Regions from separate parts of the Shewanella sp. 125m-1 genome, predicted to be linked through region 2. Evidence: predicted binding sites of a transcription regulator. Region 2 holds the regulator's gene; each other region holds the start of a gene.

Region 1 (7,659 bases), on a different contig from region 2:
ATAGCATCAAACTCAACACTTAACAGTAAGTTTTTCACCTCGAGCCCAAGCTCGGTATCGCCTTCAATGCAAAGCTTACGTTGGAAAAACAGTGTATCTGGATCTTCCTTAGCCGCCGCGATTAATAACAGCTCTTTAGATTGACCAGTAAACGTCACTTCAGCATCTTGTTGCGGTCGTACATGCCAACATTCATCAAACGTCACTTCGAAAGTTAACCCTAAATCTTCAATATTAATCGCAACCCAACGGCCCGCTAAAAAGCTCAATTCATCGTCTTCAGCTTGCTCTGAAAGTAATAAACCTAAGATGCGTTTTAGTAGCTCAGCCTTCATCGCAAACGGCACAATGGCTAATGGGCGAGCAATAACTTTAGGCCCAATTTCGAGTATTTGTTGCGCTAACTTATGAGGAAGAAAACCTTGCATGTAAAAATGTATCCAAAATGTGGCAAAGAAAGGAATATTACCTAGATTTTATGATCACAAACCTGTTTTACATCAAAAATTTGATCTTCATTCCCTTTTAAACTCCTGTTTCATTATTTTTGGAGCAACTACATGGAACTGCTGTGCCCCGCGGGAAATCTCGCTTCACTGAAAACCGCCCTAAACTCAGGTGCAGATGCGGTCTACCTGGGCCTGAAAGACGACACCAATGCGCGCTCGTTTGCCGGATTGAACTTTACACCTAAGAAGTTACAGCAAGCCGCCGAATACACTAAGAAATGTGGCAAAAAGATATTTTTAACCATCAATACCTTTCCCAAGCCTGGTGAAGAAAGTCGCTGGTATCAAGCGATTGATCTTGCTGCTGACACCGGTGTCGATGCGTTAATCATGGCTGATTTATCGTTACTCGATTATGCACACAGTCGCTACCCTCACCTTCCTTTGCATCTATCGGTACAAGCTAGTGCAACTAATTTAGGTGCACTGAAGCTGTATAAAGAAGAGTTTAATATTGAACGTGCGGTATTGCCGCGAGTGCTTTCAATGAAGCAAGTACGCGATCTTGCCAAAGTGACACCCGTCGATTTAGAAGTGTTCGCCTTTGGCAGCCTGTGCATTATGGCCGAAGGCCGTTGCCACCTATCTTCTTACGTCACGGGACAATCGCCCAACACTGGCGGCTCATGTTCACCCGCTAAGCACGTACGTTGGCAGGAGTCTGGCAGTGATCGGCTGACATTGCTAAACGATGTATTAATCGATAAATCAGGTTTAGATGAGCAGATGGGCTACCCGGTTGTTTGTAAGGGCCGTTACACCACAGCTGAAAACAGTAAGCCAAGTCATATTCTTGAATCGCCCACCAGCCTTAACACTTTAAGCTTGCTGCCAGAGCTGGCTAAAGCCAATGTGGTATCGCTTAAAATTGAGGGACGCCAGCGTAGCCCAGCTTATGTTGAGCAAGTCACTAAGGTGTGGCGTGCAGCTATCGACAGCTATATGTCTGCACCTGAAAAGTACCAAACGCAGCAGTCTTGGGATCAGGCGCTAGCAAAAGTATCTGAGGGACAAACCACTACTCTTGGCGCTTATGAGCGTAACTGGCAATAAGGATTAATGATGAAAACGTCACTCGGACCACTGCAATATTGCTGGGAAAAAGAAAAAGTTAATGCTTTTTATCAGCAGGTTGCACAAAGTAATATCCCTTTAATTTATTTAGGCGAAACCGTATGTAGTCGCCGTCGACAGCTTAAGTTTGCAGATTATTTAGCATTAGCTCAAATGCTCAGAGAGTCTGGCAAACAAGTGGTACTTTCAACGCTTGCGCTGCTCGAGGCGCCATCTGAATATACCGAGCTACAAAAACATGTCGATAATGGTGAGTTTATTATCGAAGCCAATGACATGGGAGCGGTGCAAGCAGCCAAAGAGCGTAACTTACCCTTTGTTTGTGGTCCAACCGTCAACAACTATAACTTTGCAACGCTAAAGAAACTGCATCAATGGGGCATGCAACGTTTTGTGATGCCGATTGAACTGTCTAAAGAGTGGTTAACCAACGTTATCGAAACGGAAAAGCCTATCCCTTTTGAAGTGGAAGTCTTTGGTCATGGCTATTTGCCACTGGCTCACTCTGCACGATGCTTTACCGCTCGCCAGTTGGGACTGCAAAAAGATGATTGCCAAATCGTGTGTTTGTCCCACTCTAAAGGGTTACTCGCACAAACCATGGATGATCAACCTCTGCTTCGGCTTAACGGTATTCAAACCCAATCAGCAAGCTTAATTGATCTATCCAATGAAGTTGAGCAGATGAAACAGATGGGAGTCGACTATTTTAGAGTATCGCCACATAGTCTAAAGAGCATAGAAATCGCAGAAAATATCTTGCTGCAACCAATAGCGGATAAGGACTCATCTTGTAACGGCTATTGGCATCAATCAGCCGGATTTAGCCAAGTTCCAGCGCTATAAGCAACAATTTGAAAATGAGTTAACCCCATTGTGCTAATGAAAGGTTTTTTTCAGATCCTTAATCACCAAGGCACTCCAGGTTAAGAAGGTGGCTACGCCAATCCATTGCACGACGGCGGGCCACCACATTTCAGGGCGAAAGGGAGCGAGTAGCATCTCATTATAAAATGCGCCATCACCTTCTGTTAAATCCAAGCTAAGTAGAGGCAGTAACAGAAATGCACTCATAGACACAAATGCAACCAATGCACTTATCTGGGTCAAAATAGAGAATCTAGCCTCTTTCGCCATCAATTGAAAACCGATGTAAGACACCAGACTACAGCAGCCAAAAATAAAGAAGTATTTGATCGCGATAATATGTAGGTGGTAGACATTAATCGGAAAAAGACCTGTCGCAGCAAAGGCTAAATAGGTCAGCCCAAGACTAATGAAAAAAGGGTAACGCCAAACTGAGTCGCCAAGTTGCAGGCTCAGTAAGCAAAATAGCACTACACACAGGCCACCAAAAAACAGCCCACCATTGACGATAACGGCATAACGAGAGTGTCCATAACTGCCTAGCTCACTCAATGTGTGGTTTAAAAAGCTATATCCCTGACCGTCAAAGTGCTCGAACATCACAATAGATAGCACTAGGCCTAGTACTTGGCCAAAAATACCCAGCATGCCAAACCTAAACGCTAACCTTGACACTTTATTGTATTTATTAACGAGCATAGTTACCTAATTAACCTCTTTATTAACGTTTATTAATGTATATCGAATTGGCTTACTGTAACGAGGTCTAGCTCAGAGTTTTAATAAACATTTATGACACAGGAATGTAACGCATTTGTTATTTTTATAGCCTGTGAAACAGAATATCAAGCTCTTTGCTAAAAACAATCCAAAAATCATAGGATAAAAAGATTTTAAACCCAAAAAGTTAGCTTAAATCAGTCAACAAACTTGTTATTCAAAAAGATATACAAAAAATTACATCCGACAATTTAAACAAGTGTATTAATGAGATACCCTACAACATTGTGTTAATGCATTGCTGTGGAATTGCGATGCTTTTTGCTGTCACTCGGAATAATAATGACAAGAAAACAGGTAAGCCTTATCAATCAGGAAGTTAAGTTAACCCCGACAGATCAACTCATATCGACCACTGATAGACGCGGTGTTATCACCTACGTAAACCAAAGGTTTATTGAAGTGTCAGGCTTTAGTGAAACAGAGCTTATCGGCAACAATCATAATATGGTTCGTCATCCAGACATGCCCAAAGCAGCATTTAAAGAGATGTGGGGGAAATTAGAAGCGGGTATATCCTGGCGCGGCGTGGTTAAAAACCGCTGTAAAGATGGTCGATACTATTGGGTCGATGCATTTGTTTCGCCCTTATTTGAAAAAGGTCAGCTCATCGGCTATCAATCGGTTCGCATGGCGGCAAGCCCCCAACTCACCAATAAAGCCACAGAAATCTACCAGCGTCTCAATCAAGGTAAACGTGTCGATGACCCCATCAGCTTAGCCAATAAGAGATTGCTCTCAGCAATCTGTGCAAGTACAGGGCTATTGATTGCCGGTGCAATATGGGGCTGGGCGGTCATCATTGCAGGCATCATCTTAATGGCCGTCAACCTGGCCATTTTTTATGACGAGGCGTTTAAAGTACCTGCAAGATTAATGAAGATGAAACAAGAGTACGACTCTATCAGCCGCTTTATCTATTGTGGTCGTGACACTTCATCTTTACTCGATTTTCAACTTATGATGAAAGATGCCAAGCTACAAGGCGTGCTTGGTCGCTCACAAGACAATGCCGAGCATATTGAAGATATTGCGAGCCAGCTAATAGCTGCGGCACAGCAAACCCATGTAGGTCTAAATCTTGAGAACCAGCAGATAGAACTTATTGCCAGTGCCACCGAAGAGATGGGATCGACAATTAGCGAAGTCGCTAAAAATACCCAATCAACTTCTGAAAGCATTCAGCAAACCTATCAAGTTTGTCACGATAGCCGCGAAATGATGCAGCAAAATGCCGTCAGCATTAATCACCTTTCAAACTCTGTTACTCAAGCAGCAGAAAATGCCCACCTATTAAATAAAGAAGCTGAACGCGTTGCCAGTGCGATGTCTGAAATTGACTCCATTGCAGAACAAACTAACTTGCTCGCACTTAATGCGGCAATCGAAGCCGCCCGCGCCGGAGATCAAGGTCGAGGGTTTGCAGTGGTTGCCGATGAAGTCAGAGCGCTATCGAGTCGCACTCAGCAATCAACGACCAGCATATCGAAAAGCGTCGATAAAATGTTTTCCATGCTAACCGAATGGTCAAAGCAGATGGATAACAGTAAATCTAAAGCATTATTATGCAGCGAAGATGCCGAAAAATCTGCTAATAAAATCGATACCATCTATCAATCAATGAAAGAAATTCAAGCTTTAGCGGTACAAAATGCGGTTGCGGCCGAGCAACAAACTTTAGTTGTTGGTGAGATTAACCAAAATATCACTCAAATTAGCCAGGCATCGAGTGAAAACCTATGCGCGGTTAATCTAGTTGAGGCCTCTGTTAAAGAGTTAAAGTTCAATGCAGAAAAAGCAAAATCTTTGAGAAAAACATTTAGTTAAACCTTCTGCAAAAGCCCATTTTGCCGTCACAAAATAAACGTGACGGCGAAAACAGCACACGACAAATCAACATCTGCGCATCATTTGCAAACATTTGTTTTAAAAAGAGTTAACCGCAAAAAAGTTTTGTGCTTTTTTGCAAACTTCCGATACAATATAAATAATCATATTGAGCTAATAACTATTCGCCCGTAGTGAATTACACTACATAATAATAGAATGGTGTTATTAAGATATTTTATGGCGGTTCGCTCGCCAACTAACAGTTGAATGGATATTCAATAACTTATCTGTTTATGCATAGACGTCTGTTTATTGTCATTAAGCAAAATCTCGTTATTTAGGGTGTTAATTAAAGTGTCAGAAAAACAAACCCACAATATTAAAACAATACTCACATTTATCGTGCCATCTTTGATTGGTCTATTGCTGTTTATGATGCCAATCAGTTATCAAGATGCCCTCACGATCCCTATCGCGATCATCTCGAAAGGATTACAGAATCTATTGAGCGGTGTAATCGTCGCAATGGTGACATTTGTGGTTATCTTCACAGCGATTGCTTCGCTTCTGACCAAAGTGTTTCAGCCACAATTTATTGTTAAACATCGTTTTCTTAACTCGTTATTTAACGTCAGCCCTATCTGGTTAGTGGTGCGTTTACTTGGCGCAATCTTTATCACGCTAACCTTCTTTGGTGTTGGCCCTGAGGCCATACGCTCAGGCGGAACCGGGGCGCTGGTTCTAAATGACCTATTACCTGTGCTGTTTTCAGTATTCTTATTTGCAGGTATGTTGCTGCCACTACTTCTGAACTTTGGTCTTCTTGAGTTATTGGGCACCATGTTAACCAAGGTTATGCGCCCTATCTTTAACCTACCAGGTCGTAGTGCTATCGACTGTCTGGCGTCATGGTTAGGCGACGGTAGCGTCGGGATCTTGATGACCACCAAGCAATATGAGGCTCGCTTCTATACCCAAAGAGAAGCGGCTGTGATTGGTACCACTTTCTCAGCGGTTTCAATCACCTTCTCTCTCGTTGTGATCTCTCAGGTTCAATTGGAGCATTTGTTCGTCCCTTTCTACCTCACGGTGTGTCTTGCCGGTTTTGTTGCCGCGATAGTGGTACCTAAACTGCCACCACTTTCTTGGAAGAAAGACATCTATATTGATGAGACGCCTCGTCACTCTGATGATGAAATGATCCCTGAAGGCTATAACGTATTTACTTGGGGTTTGCATCAGGCACTTAATAAAGCGTCTCAAGCTGGCGGTGTTAAGCACACTTTGATTGATGGCGTGAAGAACGTCGTTGATATGATTTTTGGCGTGATCCCTGTGGTAATGGGCATTGGTACTATCGCCTTAATGATTGCCGAATTCACCCCAATTTTTGAATACTTAGGAATGCCTTTCATTCCACTGCTTGAGCTATTACAAGTTCCTGAAGCAACAGCCGCGTCAAAGACGATTATGGTTGGCTTTGCAGATATGTTTATCCCTGCAATTTTAGCCAGTTCTATTGAATCAGATATGACGCGCTTTATTATCGCAACCTTGTCTGTGACTCAGCTTATCTACATGAGTGAAGTGGGTGCATTATTGATTGGTAGTAAAATTCCGGTCAACTTCCTTGAGTTGTTTGTCGTGTTCATTCTTAGAACATTAGTGACGCTACCTGTTATTGCAGGTGTGGCTCACCTTATTTTCTAACTCTCACGACATTAAGTAAAAAAGGAGCGAATTATCGCTCCTTTTTTTGTGCTTCACACCGTAGCCAATTCTTGTCATAAATTCGCCACAAATCGTTCATCAACCAGTCAATAAGCCGTTCTAGTCTAACTGCAAGTCATCGTTTACATGGCAAGCCAATGAGCAATAAGCCCAGAGAAAAAACACGCTTAACCTCCACCTCATCAATCAGCCCGATCCCCCCCGTAACGACTCAGCCGAGTTTCAATGCCGTATGGTTATCTGATGTGCACTTAGGCAGCAAAGACTGTAAAGCTGAGTACCTTTCACAGTTACTTAAACACATGCAGACTGAGTCTTTATACCTTGTTGGCGATATCTTTGATATTTGGGCATTGAAGCGACGGGTTTATTGGCCTGAATCCCATAATCTCGTGCTGCAACAACTGCTTAAAATGGCTAGAGATGGGGTCAACATTGTTTATATTCCAGGTAACCACGATGAAGTATTAAAGCCATATAATGGTTTTCACCTTTGGGATTTATCCATTGCGGCCGAATATATCCACACCGGAGTTACTGGCCGAAAGTTGCTTATGCTGCACGGCGATCAGTTTGACTCAGAAGTTTGCATAGGCCGCGCTTACGCAAAGCTGGGCGATCACCTATATGACCTCTTACTGCTTCTAAACCGTGGGCTACACAAGCTCCGCACGTGGTTTGGCTACCCATACTGGTCCTTAGCCAGTTACGTCAAGCTACGTATCAATAAAGCCCAGCAAGCCATTAACGACTATCAGGCTGCAGTTGTGCGCTACGCTAAACGCAAGCGTGTCGATGGTGTTATTTGTGGTCATATTCACCAACCTGCCCTGTGCATCAACCAGCAGCTCCTTTACGCCAATGATGG
Region 2 (7,659 bases):
CAGCGATTAAGTTGCTTGATGAAGTGAAGTTCGATCTGTAATTGATGGTAAAAATATTTAAGGTTGGGCTAACATATTCGGCGTAAACTCAATTATTGAGGTTAATCAGATAGGTTAAAGCCTCTAGGCTAACTCTCTAGAGCAACTCTACTTGATTAAGCTCTCTGGATTAAGCCTCTAGATCAAGCCTCTAGATTAAGTCTTCTAGAAAAGCCTGCTAAGTGTGTATATAGTCATATTCGCAGTGTGTTAGTTCCAACAATTGAAATACCATTGAACCTATCTATCGAGATAGGTTTTCTTATTTTTGGCTAAAATTTTTCACGTTATATGTAGGTAGTAAAGATTATGGTTTTAGGCTTAGCCAAGGGCTGGTCTGTAGCAAGTTATACCTTGGCACTATTGATTGTTATGCCACTTATTGCACTTATCGGTCAATCATTCTTGCCTGATGGTTCTGTATTTACCCATCTATTTGATACTGTATTACCCACCTACATCAGTAATAGCCTGTGGCTGATGTTTTGGGTCGTTATTGGCTCACTTATCATCGCGGTCCCAGCCGCATGGCTGGTGGCTAAATGTCATTTCCCTGGGCGTCGAATTTTTCAGTGGGCGTTACTGCTGCCTTTAGCCATGCCAGCTTATGTCGTGGCCTATGTTTATACCGACTTATTTGATTATGCTGGCCCTGTGCAGCGCGGCTTGCGCACATTTTTTGGTTGGCAAACACCTCAAGACTATTACTTTCCAGAGGTACGCTCATTGGGCGGCGCTGCCATTATGTTGTCGCTCGTGTTGTTTCCGTATATCTACTTACTGGCACGAACGGCTTTTATGGAGCAATCCGCTAGTTTAAGTCAAGCAACAAGAGTGATGGGCTGTGGGCCTTGGAAAAGCTTCTGGCGTTTAAGTTTACCTATGACGCGTCCAGCATTGGCTGTTGGTGCGGCATTGGTTGCTATGGAAACAGCGGCAGATTTTGCCACCGTAAGCTATTTTGCCGTGCCAACATTGACTACGGCTGTTTACGATACCTGGTTTGAATATGGCAGCTTAGCAGCGGCTGCAAAGCTTTCAACCATTATGTTATTAGTGATTTTTGCCATGGTGGGTTTTGAGCGTTTCGCGAGGCGAAAACAAAAGTTGTTTCAGAAACAATCAACGCCAGGCGAACTCGATATCTATCCTCTGACCGGGCTGAAAGCTCTGGCTGCAATGAGTTACTGCGCAGCCTTACTCTTTGTCGCTTTTTTACTGCCTTTTATTATATTAGTGCAGTATGCCTATGGCTATTTTGCCGAAAGCTGGAATCAAGAGTTCTTTGAATATAGCTTTAATAGCTTATGGATAGCGGTGGTGGTGAGCTGCATCTGTGTGGCTATTGGTATTGTGTTGATGTTCATTCGTAGGGTTAGCCCTAGGCGGGCCGATATTCTTCCTTCTCGCTTAGCATCAACGGGCTATGCTCTGCCAGGTACCGTGTTAGCCATTGGGATCTTAGTACCTTTTACCCAACTCGATTTTGCAATCAATGATATAGCCGAATACTTTGGCTTTGAGGGCCCAGGGCTCATCTTAACGGGCAGCAGCTTTATTATTGTGTGCGCTTTTTGTATTCGCTTTGCCGCAATTGCTATCGGCAGTATAGAAAACAGTTATAAACGGATCTCCCCCTCACTGGATATGGCGGGGATCACTATGGGCCTTAAGCCATTAGGACTTTTACGACAGGTGCATATTCCTCTTCTGAGAAAAGGTATTTTTGCTGGCTTATTGCTGGTATTTATCGAATGTATGAAGGAGTTGCCTGCAGCGTTATTGCTAAGGCCGATAGGTTTTGAAAACTTAGCCACCTATGTTTTTCAGTTTGTATCTGATGAGCAGCTAGAGCACGGGGCACTGGCTGCGATTGTCATTGTATTAGTCGGTCTTATTCCGCTTATCTACCTAAATCGTTCCTTGGAGCATGATAATTAATATGGCCACATTACAAGTACAACAGGTTGTTAGCGACTACCAGGGGCAAGTCGTTTTAAAGGGCCTAGATTTAACCGTTGAGAAAGGTGAGATTGTCGCGTTACTTGGTCCAAGCGGCTGTGGTAAAACCACTTTGTTGCGCGCAATTGCGGGGCTTCAGGCGATTACTCATGGCCAGATAATCATTAATAATAAAGTCGTGGCATCCGATGATTGTTTTATTCCTAGCGAGCAGCGAGGCGTTGGGATGATTTTTCAGGATTATGCGCTTTTTCCTCATTTAACTGTGGCTGATAATATTCTTTTTGGTTTACGAACTCGTGATAAAGCAGTCAGGCGATCACGTTTAGAAGAGATGTTAGCGTTAGTCAAACTCGAAGGATTGGCGAAACGTTACCCCCATGAGTTATCGGGTGGTCAACAACAAAGGGTCTCAATCGCAAGAGCGCTGGCTTATAAGCCTGAAGTGTTATTGCTCGATGAACCGTTTTCAAATATTGATGCCAAAGTACGCCGTGAAATGATGCTCGAGATCCGCGATATTTTGAAAAAGCATAATGTTAGTGCGGTTTTCGTGACACACAGTAAAGATGAAGCGTTTGTATTTGCAGATAAGCTAGCGCTATTTAATCACGGTGAAATCGTGCAGTGTGGTGATGCCGAAGGCTTATATTTAGCGCCATCAGATAAATATGTCGCAGATTTTCTAGGAGCGGGGAATTACCTTAAGGCTGAAGTCATTAGTGACTATTGCATTGCCACTAGCATTGGTGAAATCGTGAGTGAAAGTTTACTTAAGCTGCCAGTCGGTTCCACGGCTGAAGTGCTGCTAAGGCCTCAGCACTTATTATTGAAAGCGGATGCTAACGGTGTTGGCGAAGTGATTGAGCGACGCTTTTTAGGAAATATCTGCCAATATCAAGTTCAGGTCGATGAAACTGTCATAGAGATCCACAGTCCGCAGCGAGACTTAGTACTTGGCCAGCGGGTCGCTATAGCGTGTCAGAACCATAGTTTGGTTTTGTTCTAGTTAAAAGAGTTTAATCACTCAGTCCTAGTCGCTTAATCGTTAAGCCATCACCGCTTACAGACGCGTTTTAGTTATTTTACATGTGAGATAATGTGAGCAAAGTAGATTTTCTTGCTTGCTTAAGTTGTAGTTAGTTCAAGGAATTGACTATTGATTTTAGTTATTGTGCGTCAGTTAATGATATTAATCACTAAAGTTGTCCATAATGTTGCCGAAAATTAATTATGCTAAGGGTTACTTATAATAATGGATAGTCAGGTTATGCCTCGTGAACAGCTTGGAGTTTGTGCAGAAGGAAACTTGCACAGTGTCTACTTAATGTTTAATGCTAATGATAGTGTTGAGTCTGACATGCGCCCTTGTGTGGCGAATGTGGCTCAGTATATTTATGAATTAGCAGATCAATATTCTGATAGTGCCTTTAATGGTTTTGTTGCCATTGGTGCTAATTATTGGGACACCTTATACCCCCATGCTCGACCAGAAGAGCTAAAACCTTTCCCTGCGATGAATCGAGGTAATCGAGATGCACCGGCTATCGAGTATGATTTATTTGTGCATATCCGTTGTGATCGTTTTGATATTCTGCACTTGGTGGCTAACGAAGTTAATCAAATGTTTGAAGGCTTAGTTGAACTCATTGATGAAGAGCGTGGCTTTAGATTCATGGACTCTCGTGATTTGAGCGGCTTTGTTGATGGCACCGAGAACCCTAAAGGACGTAGTCGTCAGGAAGTTGCATTAATCGGCGAGGAAGACAGCCGTTTTAAAGGCGGAAGTTATATTCATGTACAAAAGTTTGCCCATAACTTAAGTAAGTGGAACCGTCTGCCAGTCAAGAAGCAAGAAGATGTTATTGGGCGTACTAAAGCGGACAATATCGAGTATGCATCGGCTGATAAACCGCTTACGAGCCACATTAAGCGTGTTAACCTGAAAGACAGTGAAGGTAAGTCTATGGAGATCTTAAGGCAAAGCATGCCTTATGGTTCAGTTAAAGAGCAAGGCTTGATGTTTATCTCTACTTGCCGCAATTCAGTTAATTTCGAAAAGATGCTAGAGAGCATGGTGCATGGCGATAGTGAAGGCAACCATGACCATTTAATGCATTTTACTCAAGCATTAACTGGTTCGTCATTCTTTGCGCCATCATTAGACTTTATGATTACAGCGGGCTAATTCGCAAGGTTTTACTGACTCATAAAAAACGCACAGTAAAGTGCGTTTTTTATTGGGCGTAACAAAGTGAATTATTCGCGCTAAGCTTCGTCTTTATCCCAATAATTGGTGGGGCGTTTGGCGTAAACTTCGTTGACAGATTTTACTAGCACCTTGTTATTTTCTGGGTATACAACTACGTCATGTATGTCTCGGTTACCAACGACCAGAAAAACAAACTCTTGCTCACTATGATTGACGAGTTTATGAGACACACCCGTGTCAGCGTTAAAGCAGATATATTCTCCCTGACTAAAAGGGTGAGGCTCGCCGTCAATGTATAGCGTCGCTTCGCCATGCATCGCGTAGATATGCTCTTCTTCTTTTGTATGGTAATGGGCAACAGCTGAGGACTTACCTGGCGCTAAGCGTTCCATGGTCACGCCAATTTTTTCTCCACCGGCGGTATCGCCAATGTGCTTTTGCTCGCTGGCATACTGATCTTCATGCTGCCAAGATTCCCAGCATATATCGTTGATATTTATTATTTTACTTTTATTCATTATTTGCCCTCGACTAACAGTACTGTCATTGAGGATTATAACGATTATTGCTCGAGAGAGAAGCTGCTATTCAATATATTGTATAAAACATAGTGTTTCATACAGGGGGCATTAAGCTAAATGATTGGGTTACGGTGCAGAGCCTAGGTAAACGGTCGAGTGATGGAGGCTGATTATGCAACAAACAAAAAATGCTGTAGCCCTGAGGGTACAGCATTTAAAAAAATCGTCGCTTTATGTTTAGTCGGCGTAATTAATCAGCATAATTAAACAGTGACTTAACTGTCTCTAGCGTGTCTTCAATGCTATGGATACTAGATGGACAGATGAAAATCGTATCATCACCAGCAATAGTCCCCAAAATACCCTCAGGCTTACCTATTGAGTCGAGCAGACGCGCGATTAATTGCGCTGCACCAGGGCTAGTTCTGACAACAATCATGGCTTGGTTATGGTCAACATCCAGTACCAGGTTTTTAAGCGGGCTTCCGGCAGTAGGAACGCCAAGCTCTGCAGGAAGGCAGTATACCATCTCTTGCTTTGCGTTACGGGTTCTAACCGCGCCAAACTTACTTAGCATACGAGAAACTTTAGATTGGTTTATATTGCTAAAGCCTTCTGCTTGAAGGGCGATAACAATTTCACTTTGAGAGCCAAAACGCTCCTCTTTTAAAATAGATTTGAACGTCTTAACTAAATCATCTGGGCTTTTACTAGCTTGCATATATTATTATTCTTTATTCAAAAAAATCTGCTTTATCATGAATATTTTCGCCGTTTTTGTCAATTGGTATTCGTTTTTTTGAATAAAAATTCATTAATAAACCCAGTTAGACTCAATGATTCAACTTAAGTTAGAATGATTATTCTAAATTTTGTTATGCTAATTTATTATGGTTTTAGCTCTGTATCGCTGATGTACACTCACTTTACTCATTTACCATCTTACATTAGCGTTCTAGATTATATTCAACACGACTAAGGGATAATTGAATTTTTTTTGTGAATCCAGTACTGTTGCGGCATTGGAAAGGTGGATCTAAATCACAAAAATCTGAGAATTGACGGAGATCATTATGAAAGTTGCTGTACTTGGTGCTGCTGGTGGTATTGGCCAGGCGCTTGCCCTACTGTTAAAAACTCAATTACCTGCGGGTTCAAAATTGTCGCTTTATGATATTGCCCCTGTTACGCCAGGTGTTGCGGTTGACTTAAGCCACATCCCTACTGCGGTAGAAGTAAAAGGTTTCGCTGGTGAAGATCCTACTGCTGCACTAGAAGGTGCTGATGTTGTACTTATCTCTGCGGGTGTTGCTCGTAAGCCGGGTATGGATCGTTCAGATCTATTTAACATCAATGCAGGTATAGTTCGTAATCTAGTTGAAAAATGTGCCGCGACTTGCCCTACGGCATTAATCGGTATCATTACAAACCCTGTAAATACAACCGTAGCCATTGCTGCTGAAGTATTGAAAAAAGCGGGTGTTTACGACAAGAACCGTTTGTTCGGTGTTACAACGTTGGATGTTATCCGTTCAGAAACGTTCGTTGCTGAAGCAAAAGGATTAAACGTTGCAGACGTTAAAGTTAATGTTATCGGTGGGCACAGTGGAGTGACGATTCTTCCGCTGCTGTCACAAATTGAAGGCGTAAGCTTTACCGATGCAGAAGTTGCAGCATTAACGACACGTATCCAGAATGCGGGTACGGAAGTTGTTGAAGCTAAAGCGGGTGGCGGTAGCGCAACTCTATCTATGGGGCAAGCTGCATGTCGTTTCGGCTTATCACTTGTTCGTGGTCTTCAAGGTGAAGCAAATGTGATTGAATGCGCCTATGTTGATGGCGGCAGTGAGCATACTGAGTTCTTTGCACAACCTGTTGTACTTGGTAAGAACGGTGTTGAGCAAGTCCTTGCTTATGGCGATGTAAGCGCATTTGAAGCGAATGCTCGTGACGCTATGCTAGATACACTAAAGGCTGATATTGTGCTGGGTATCGAATTCGTTAAATAAACGATGACTGACCTCTTGTGGGTCATAATAAAAAAGGAGCCTTAGGCTCCTTTTTTGTTTCTCAATGGCATCAAGGTGCTAATTTAAAGAGAATAATTAGTTACTTCGATCTTAGTTACTGCGTTGAGTTGCTATTCTCGCAAGCGAGATGAGCGCTTCTTTATAATCGGACTCTGGAATGATGGCCAGTGCTGCAATGGCCTTGTCAGACTCCTCGATAGCGCGCTTCTCTGTGTACTCCAATGCACCACAGTTTTTAAGTGCGGCAAGGATCACCTCGATATGCTCAGTTCCGTCACCTTTCTCGATAGCTTCACGGATAAGCGTCTTTTCAGTGTCGTTACCATTTGCCATAGCAAAAATAAGCGGCAGTGTAGGCTTACCCTCAGCTAAGTCGTCACCGATGTTTTTACCTAGCTCTTCTGTTTCTGCTGTGTAATCGAGAAGATCGTCGGTTAACTGGAATGCTGTACCTAAATACTTACCGTATTCAGCCAGTGCGGTTTGCACCTCAATAGGGCTGTCTGCGAGCAAACCTGCAAGGCGAGTAGCGGCTTCAAATAGCTTGGCTGTCTTGCAATAGATGACGCGCATGTAGCTGTCTTCTGTGGTGTCAGGGTCATTACAATTCATCAATTGTAGGACTTCACCTTCCGCGAGCACGTTTGTTGCGTCAGCGAGGATCTCTAGCACGTCTAGGCACTTGAGTTCCGTCATCATTTGGAACGAGCGGGTATATAAGAAGTCACCGACTAATACACTAGCGCTATTACCGAATAGGGCGTTGGCAGTTTTTCTGCCGCGTCGCAACATCGACTCGTCAACAACATCATCATGTAAAAGTGACGCGGTGTGAATGAATTCGATAATGGCTGCTAATTTAAGGTGAGATTCACCTTTATAGTCAATGGCGCGA
Region 3 (7,659 bases), on a different contig from region 2:
GTAAACGACTTTCACGTACCGAGCGAATATCATTTATATGGCATTCAACTGTCGGGCCACCATCAAAAATATCAACATAACCACGGCACCTAAAACCTTCCGCTTGCAGCAGGTTAAGTGCTGGACGAGTATTGGCATGAACTTCACCAATGACCTTTTGCGCTTCTTTTGGCAATAAACATACGTAAACCGCATTCTTAGGCATCATTTCTGCCATAAATGCTTTTTGGCTTAAGCCTGAAAGATAGTCGGCCTGCACAAAATCGATCCCTAAGAAGTGCTCTTGCAGCCAGCCATAAAAAGGTGAGTTACCATCTTCGTCACTCTCACCACGCATCTCTGCAATAACCGTTTCACCAAAGCGCTCAGCGTGCTGAGCAAGAAACAGAAAGCGACTTCTTGAAAGCATGCGGCCGTTATTATTTTTACGGTAGCTTCCACGTAGGAAAAGTGTACAAAGCTCGGCTGCGCCAGTGTAATCGTGGCAAAGGGTTAAGGTTTCGACCTCATTACGTACATCGATTTGCTCAGAGTGGTAAACCTCTGTCCCTAATCGATAATGGTAAAAAGCATCGACCATACCTACCGCAGCCTCAATACCACAAGTACCCACAACCTCACCGGTTTCGGTATCTTCTAGTACCATCAAGTAACCTTCATCGAAAGGTTTATCGATCTGCTTAGTAAATGATTCTTCTACTCGAGCAATTTTTCTGCGGAGTAGTGCTTCATTTACCGGTAGAGATGTGAATCCATGCCCTGACTCTTCAGCTATTTGATATAGCGCTTTAAAGTCAGTCGATCGGATTGGACGTATAACTAGCATCTAGGAGTCTCCTCGCTATCACTTGTCGTATCTGTCAGCCTTATCAATATTTGACAAGCACAGCTCAAGAAACGTTCAAGTTATCCTAAAGACAAAAAAGGAGCGTTATCATTGATAACACTCCGTATGCCTTTTAGGCTTCGACAACTTTAGCTACAGCACGTTCAAAACGCGCTAGACCTTCCGCAATATCGGCTTCTGGGATCACTAAAGAAGGCGTAAAGCGAACAACATTTGCACCAGCAACTAGGCTCATAACGCCTTCGTTAATAGCGGCAACTAAGAATTCTTTAGCGCGCCCTTGGTACTTATTGTTAACCACCGCACCAATCAATAGACCTTGGCCACGGATTTCAGAGAATACATCGTACTTGTCGTTAATCTTCTTCAAGCCATCGCGTAATAGTTGTTCACGGTGTTTTACGCCGTTCAGTACTTCTGGAGTATTAACCACATCCATCACTGCATTGCCCACTGCACAAGCTAGCGGGTTACCGCCATAGGTAGAACCGTGAGTACCAATCTTAAGGTGATCAGCGATCTCTTTAGTCGTTAGCATGGCTGCAATTGGGAAACCACCACCAAGCGCTTTTGCTGTTGTCAGCACATCAGGTACTACATCGCCACGCATATAAGCATATAACTCACCTAGACGACCCACACCTGTTTGAACTTCGTCAAAAACTAACAATGCATTATGCTTATCACAAAGTGCACGAACCGCTTTTAAAAATTCAGGATCAGCATCAATAATGCCGCCTTCACCCTGCAATGGCTCCATCATTACTGCACACGTTTTATCTGAAAATACCGCTTCTAATGCTTCAATATCATTAAATGGTACATGAGTAATGCTCTGTGGCTTAGGACCAAAACCGTCCGAGTAAGCCGCTTGACCACCAACACTCACAGTGAAGAAAGTACGACCGTGGAAGGCTTTATCAAATGCGATAATTTGGTCTTTTTCAGCGCCAAACTTATCCATTGCATAACGACGAACGAGCTTAAGTGCAGCTTCGTTTGCTTCAGCGCCCGAGTTAGCAAAATAAACACGATCGGCGAATGTTGCTTCAACTAGCTTAGTCGCCAGCTCTAGTGCAGGCTCGTTAGTCATTACGTTAGATAGATGCCAAAGCTTCTCGCTTTGAGTCTTTAGCGCGCCAACCAAAGCTGGATGACAATGACCTAAACAGTTAACCGCAATACCACCAGCAAAGTCGATGTACTCTTTACCTTCTTGATCCCAAACTCGGCTACCTTCGCCACGAACTGGAATAACCGCTGAAGGCGCATAGTTAGGCACCATAACTTCATCAAATTGGGCACGTGTAAGATTCATAGTTACGCTCATTCCTTCTCATCCTTTGTCATTATCGACCTTATTAGCTGGTCGTATTCCGCTCAATGTCTTTATCTTTTGTTGGTGACATGGCGATTGTTTGTTTAGCTAGAAGGACATTATTAGCGAAAATGTGATCAAAATACCAGTTTTTAACAATCATCAAGAGGAGGAAGAGCGTAAACACTGCATAAAGATTTGAGTTTTAGAATTAACAAAGCAGATATAGCGGGGCTTTAAGCATAAATAGTCATAAAAAAGTTATCTAGCACCCAATTCCATTAGTTATTCACAGTTAATGAATAACTAATGGCCGCATTCAGTTCTAATTAGTTAAGGTTTATATAGATAACCACTGATAAAACACCCGTTTAAATCGATAAATTACAGGCCTTACAAGTCAACCAATATTGTATACCATTTATAGCGACTCAAACCGGGTCATGTTGCGTCTGCTCAATATTGCATAAAGTGCACATAAAAGGCTCAAAAAGCCAAATAACAAGCATTGCCACTTAGTTTAAAATTCAACCAGACATGCTGTAACAATAATCGATTTCAAACAAGTTTTTTACACAAAGTGGAAAGGTTAATCTATTAACTCGGCTAAAAGCGAATAGAAAGCGAACCTCAAAACAGGTTTATTCACTCGATTTAATTAAGGCATGGCACAATGGCCAGCTTAAAACAGGGTAAGCTTACGGAAGTTTTGCGCATCCAAACGGATCTGTTCTTGCTGCGAGAGCTGGTAATAATCAAACATTAATCGGCATTCTGCAGCGCTAATATTGTCTACTTCTTTTAGTAAATAGACTTTGGCGTAGCAATTAGCGCGTTCTATTAACGCCGAGTCTTCATCAAGTTCTGCGTATTTAAGGCTTGTATCGATCGACTTAAAGGTTTTGGTCAAGCGGCTCTCATCAAACTTAAGTAAGCTAAGGAGTTGCCAATTAAGCGTCCGACCATGACTTAAGACTTGCTGGTACACATCACTTGCAGGAAACTCTGTTGCCATCACCGCATCATAGAGCTCTTTATCTCGGCTTGCGCTCGCCTCTCTAAGCCACGTCCCCCACATGTCATCAAATGTCGTTGCACATTGATTAATCACACAAGTGGCACCCAGTTGGCTCATTAAGCTACAACTATAAATAAAGGCTGGGGCTTTTTGGTGTATGGCAGCTAAAGCTTGGGCAGCAATAGCGGCTACGATACTGTAACGCCAAAATTTTCGAGTCAACCACAGCATCTGCGGTTGCCCTGTAGGCATTAAATTTCTAAGGCAAAAATAAGGTACTAATGCCTGGAGGTTTTCAATCCCAATATAGTTAAGCACCAACTTAACATCGGTTACCTGCACATCAGAAGACTTAGGCCTACGGTGCCTAAAGGTGGAACTGTTAACCATATTCACTAAGTCACGCTCAAGCCAAGGTAGAGCGGTGACCAATGGTCGAATACGCGCTAAGTCAACCTGATCTGAATAGAGCAACTCTAGCAAGATGATCTGTTTATCATCTAGCTTTGACTGCTTAAGTACCTGCTCCGGTGACGAGAGTTGATGCTCAATGCTGTTATTCACACTGCTTAGCAATTGCGTAGAGACAGCCTCAAAGATGGCCTTGGCTTGATTCTGCTTAGCTAACCTTTCACGGATGGCCTCACGTTCAATCTCTAGTTTATTGGCATCATCTTCTAGATCGGCATTAGGCTCATCGTCCATGCTAATAGACTTACCCCGACCGACGATCAACTGCTTTAGTAGTCGATGTTCTATCTCTATGATTTGTGCAGGCTTAACCCCACCTGCGACCGAAATTGCCACTGATAAACATGCTCCCTATAACTATTGCTACCAGTCTACCCATTAAACATAAGTTTTGCTAAAGCTGACGGATAAAAAATACAGAACCCACCTTCTGGACGAATTAATCAAAGCAAAAAGGCTCCCTATGGGAGCCTTTAGCTTAAGCACTAAATTCAAAGCTATTTTTTAAGTTCTTGCTCAAATAGCTTGTGGATACGGCGGTATTCATCCAACCAACTCGATGGCTGACGGAAGCCATGTGGCTCCACCGGATAAATCGCCGTTTCAAACATCGGCTTTTCAAGCTCAATCAAACGCTGCACTAGACGCACGCTATCTTGAAAAAACACGTTGTCATCCAATACGCCACTCATAATAAGCAATGGTTTTTGTAATCCCTGTGCATGTTCAATTGGCGAGCTACGCTCATAAGCGATAGGATCGACATCTGGCGTATTTAAAATGTTTGATGTGTATGGCGCGTTATAATGTGCCCAGTCGGTCACAGGGCGCAGAGCAGCTCCCGCTTGGAATAACTCAGGCTCATTAAATAACGCCATAAATGTTAAGAAACCACCGTAAGAACCACCATAAGTGCCAACCTTACCCGCATCAACATTGACGTTAGCCGCCATCCAGTTAACACCATCTTTAAGATCTTCAACTTCTGGCGTGCCCATTTGACGGTAAACCGCCGTGCGCCAATCACGTCCATATCCTTTAGAACCACGGTAATCCATGTCCATCACCACGTAGCCTTGTTGAGCGAGTAAGTTATGGAACATGAACTCTCTAAAGTAACCAGAGAAACCATAGTGAGCATTTTGCAGGTAACCAGCACCGTGGTTAAAGATCACCGCAGGATACTTGTCTGCATTGTCTTGACTGTAACCCTGAGGTAGGTAAACCCGCGCGTAAACATCACCAGCACCGTGGGTCGATGGCACTGCAACGACTTCTGGCGCCTGCCATGCGTAATTTTTAAAATCATCGCTGGTGTAATCGGTTAACTGTTTAAGCTCGCCACCAATAGGCTGCACAAATAGCTCAGCAGGCTTAATACGCGTCGATGCGTTTAGTAGCAGTGCAGTGCCATCTGGGCTTAGAGTGTAATCAAGCTGGCCTTGCCACTCGGTTAACGGCTCATCTTTACCTGTGGCTATTTCAACACGGTAAACGTTATCGATACCAGGATGGGTCTTATTTGCCTTGTAGTAGATAAACTGCGCTTTAGGGCCTAAGGTGATATCACTAACAACAAATTGACCTTGAGTTAACGCTTTGGCTTTTTTACCTTGCTGCTTAAGGTAAATATGTGAAAAACCAGTCTCTTCGGATAGGTAATACAGGTTATCGCTATTTGGTAACCAGCCATACTGATTAAAATTGTAGTTAACCCAGGCATCATCGTGCAGGCGGTGCTGGGTCGTTAAGCTAGCTTTATCTAGATTTACTGTTGCTATCCAGCGGTCTTTATTGTCGACAGCTTCAAGCATCACAGCCACGTTACCGCCTGATTCAGACCACTGAATAGCGCTTTGTGCCCAGCCCCAATCTTGCATCAGTTGCAAGTTACGTGGTGATTTCTCACTCTTGTAGCTCTCACCTTTGGCTTTAGCATTCTCAGCTTTTACCGCAGCAAGTACATCCTCGTCATAGCCTGTTAGACCTTCGATGCTTATGTCTTTCTTAGCGTGAGTATCAAGATCTAACAGTACTAGTCGCTCACCTGGATTGTTATCTTCAGCAACGCGCGCACGTGCAGGCACTGCATCAACATAACCGTCTTTACCTAGGTAATTGGGCATAATGTCATGCTCACCACGCCAGCTATAATCTTTATCTTTTAGCGCAACAATCACATAGCGTCCATCGGGTGACAGGCTTAAATTGGTCACGACCTCTTTATCGCCTAAATACCAAGTCTTTGCCGACATCGTCGGATCGGCTTTAGCAAGCTCAGCCTTATAGTCTTGTTTCGCTGTAGCGTTATCTTGCTGCATCGCTACATACTGGATAAGTCTGTGTTGTTGCTTAGCAATATAGCTTGATGGTTGTTGTACGCCTTTAGGTTCGACCGCCATCTTGATATTGGCAATCTCTTCAACCAAACCTGAATTTTGGTGAATTTTGAAAATGTTATCACCCTGCCAATAAGCAATATCGCCATTATTTAAAAAGCGCACACCATCAATAGCGGTGTTTTGACGAGTAAGTTGAGCCACCTTGCCGCTGTTTAGATCTTTAACGAACAAGTTGCCTTGGTAGATATAGGCTTTACGCGTCTTGTCATTATTGAGCACGCCACGGCGTTGATCGGCGCTATGCAGCTGATTTAACGCTAATTCGCTTGCCACCGTGCCATTGATGCCTTGCTGATAATAGGTTTTAGTCGGGGCGCCGTGGGCTTGTCTGGCAAAGTAGATAGACTGACCGTCATCACTCCAATAAGCACCTTTAGCAAATAGCCCCATCCAATCAGGATTAGCCATGATTTGGTTTAAGGTCAATGCCTGATCGACTTGAGGAGGCGCCGATAAGGCAACTTGAGTTGTTTGACTTGTACTTTGAGCCGCGACTTGAGCTTGCTCAGGAGAAACCGTGGTTGCACTACAACCTGCTAATACTGCCAGTGAAAGTGCACTAAAGCCGACATGACGAATGACGCTTTTCATATCCATCCCTATTATTATTGGTATTTTTGCCGACTTTTATACCACACTTTCGCAACGGACTTGTCTGAAAAAATAGTTAAATTTGTAACAGTTAGTGGTCGTATAGGGGATATCGATAACGTCTAAGCAAAGAGACAAGCAGTAAGAACTAGAAAGATGCTGAGTGAAAATTAGGCGCATACACTTTATGGTGGCCAGCCTATGCTTAAAGCAGTCAGCTAAAGTATTTAAGAGGCTTTATCAACCCGTTGAGTTAACTTATTTTGATGAAGTTCGATAACAGCTCATGACCTTGCTGCGTCAAAATTGACTCTGGATGGAACTGCACCCCATAGATCTTCTTCGTAGGCTGGCTCATCGCCATGATCTCGCGGCCATGAACAGGATCATCAAACCACGCGTCCATAACAAAGCCATCGGGAATAGCGTCTACCAGTAAGGAATGGTAGCGAGTCACGGTAAGTGGATTATTCAAGCCACTAAATAAGCCGCTATCGGTATGAGCTATGGCACTGGTTTTACCGTGCATCACTCGCTTAGCCCTGATGACATTAGCACCAAAAACTTGCGCTATCGCTTGATGCCCTAAACAAACCCCAAGAATAGGTAACTGGCCAGCAAAATGCTCAATGATCGACAGCGATAATCCCGCCTCGTTCGGCGTACATGGTCCTGGAGAAATCACAATATGGCTGGGCGCTAAAGACTCGATCTCATCAATCGTGATTTCATCATTACGCTTAACTAAGATCTCTTGCCCAAGCTGCTGGAAATACTGCACCAAATTAAAAGTAAATGAGTCGTAATTGTCGATCATTAAGATCATAAAAGATCCAAGAACCTATATTGCTGGTTTTATTGCCTTAAGCCAAAGCCGTTAAGCCGCTCTAGAGTCACAATAAAACAAAATGTGGATGATTTGGGCGCAGATGCTACCACAGAGCGAGTGCGTTATCATCTACACAATATAGCCTGCAAACTAACAATAATGTAGATACAAAAAAGCCAGTCT

What was found. Region 2 encodes ArgR, which controls arginine synthesis, uptake and breakdown. Its sites were predicted from a motif close to ANTGAATANNTATTCANT; they were not measured.
Region 1: the regulator ArgR is predicted to act here: its motif matches at 5,323-5,340, upstream of ACVBIK_RS06685 (YjiH family protein).
Region 3: the regulator ArgR is predicted to act here: its motif matches at 2,403-2,420, upstream of ACVBIK_RS18140 (aspartate aminotransferase family protein).

The regions. Positions count from the first base shown of each region.
Region 1 covers NZ_JBRILT010000009.1:94,905-102,563, reverse strand. Annotated here, with positions in the region: gene ubiT (ubiquinone anaerobic biosynthesis accessory factor UbiT) at 1-428, opposite strand, end outside; gene ubiU (ubiquinone anaerobic biosynthesis protein UbiU) at 561-1,562, shown strand; gene ACVBIK_RS06700 (U32 family peptidase) at 1,572-2,429, shown strand; gene ACVBIK_RS06695 (DUF998 domain-containing protein) at 2,463-3,098, opposite strand; gene ACVBIK_RS06690 (methyl-accepting chemotaxis protein) at 3,513-5,057, shown strand; gene ACVBIK_RS06685 (YjiH family protein) at 5,415-6,770, shown strand; gene ACVBIK_RS06680 (UDP-2,3-diacylglucosamine diphosphatase) at 6,929-7,659, shown strand, end outside.
Region 2 covers NZ_JBRILT010000006.1:88,063-95,721, reverse strand. Annotated here, with positions in the region: gene ACVBIK_RS04930 (Fe(3+) ABC transporter substrate-binding protein) at 1-41, shown strand, start outside; gene ACVBIK_RS04925 (ABC transporter permease) at 349-1,980, shown strand; gene ACVBIK_RS04920 (ABC transporter ATP-binding protein) at 1,982-3,010, shown strand; gene ACVBIK_RS04915 (Dyp-type peroxidase) at 3,257-4,189, shown strand; gene ACVBIK_RS04910 (cupin domain-containing protein) at 4,270-4,731, opposite strand; gene argR (transcriptional regulator ArgR) at 4,985-5,455, opposite strand; gene mdh (malate dehydrogenase) at 5,808-6,743, shown strand; gene ispB (octaprenyl diphosphate synthase) at 6,855-7,659, opposite strand, start outside.
Region 3 covers NZ_JBRILT010000054.1:7,479-15,137, forward strand. Annotated here, with positions in the region: gene astA (arginine N-succinyltransferase) at 1-826, opposite strand, end outside; gene ACVBIK_RS18140 (aspartate aminotransferase family protein) at 960-2,177, opposite strand; gene ACVBIK_RS18145 (HDOD domain-containing protein) at 2,848-3,990, opposite strand; gene ACVBIK_RS18150 (prolyl oligopeptidase family serine peptidase) at 4,152-6,647, opposite strand; gene ACVBIK_RS18155 (anthranilate synthase component II) at 6,901-7,473, opposite strand.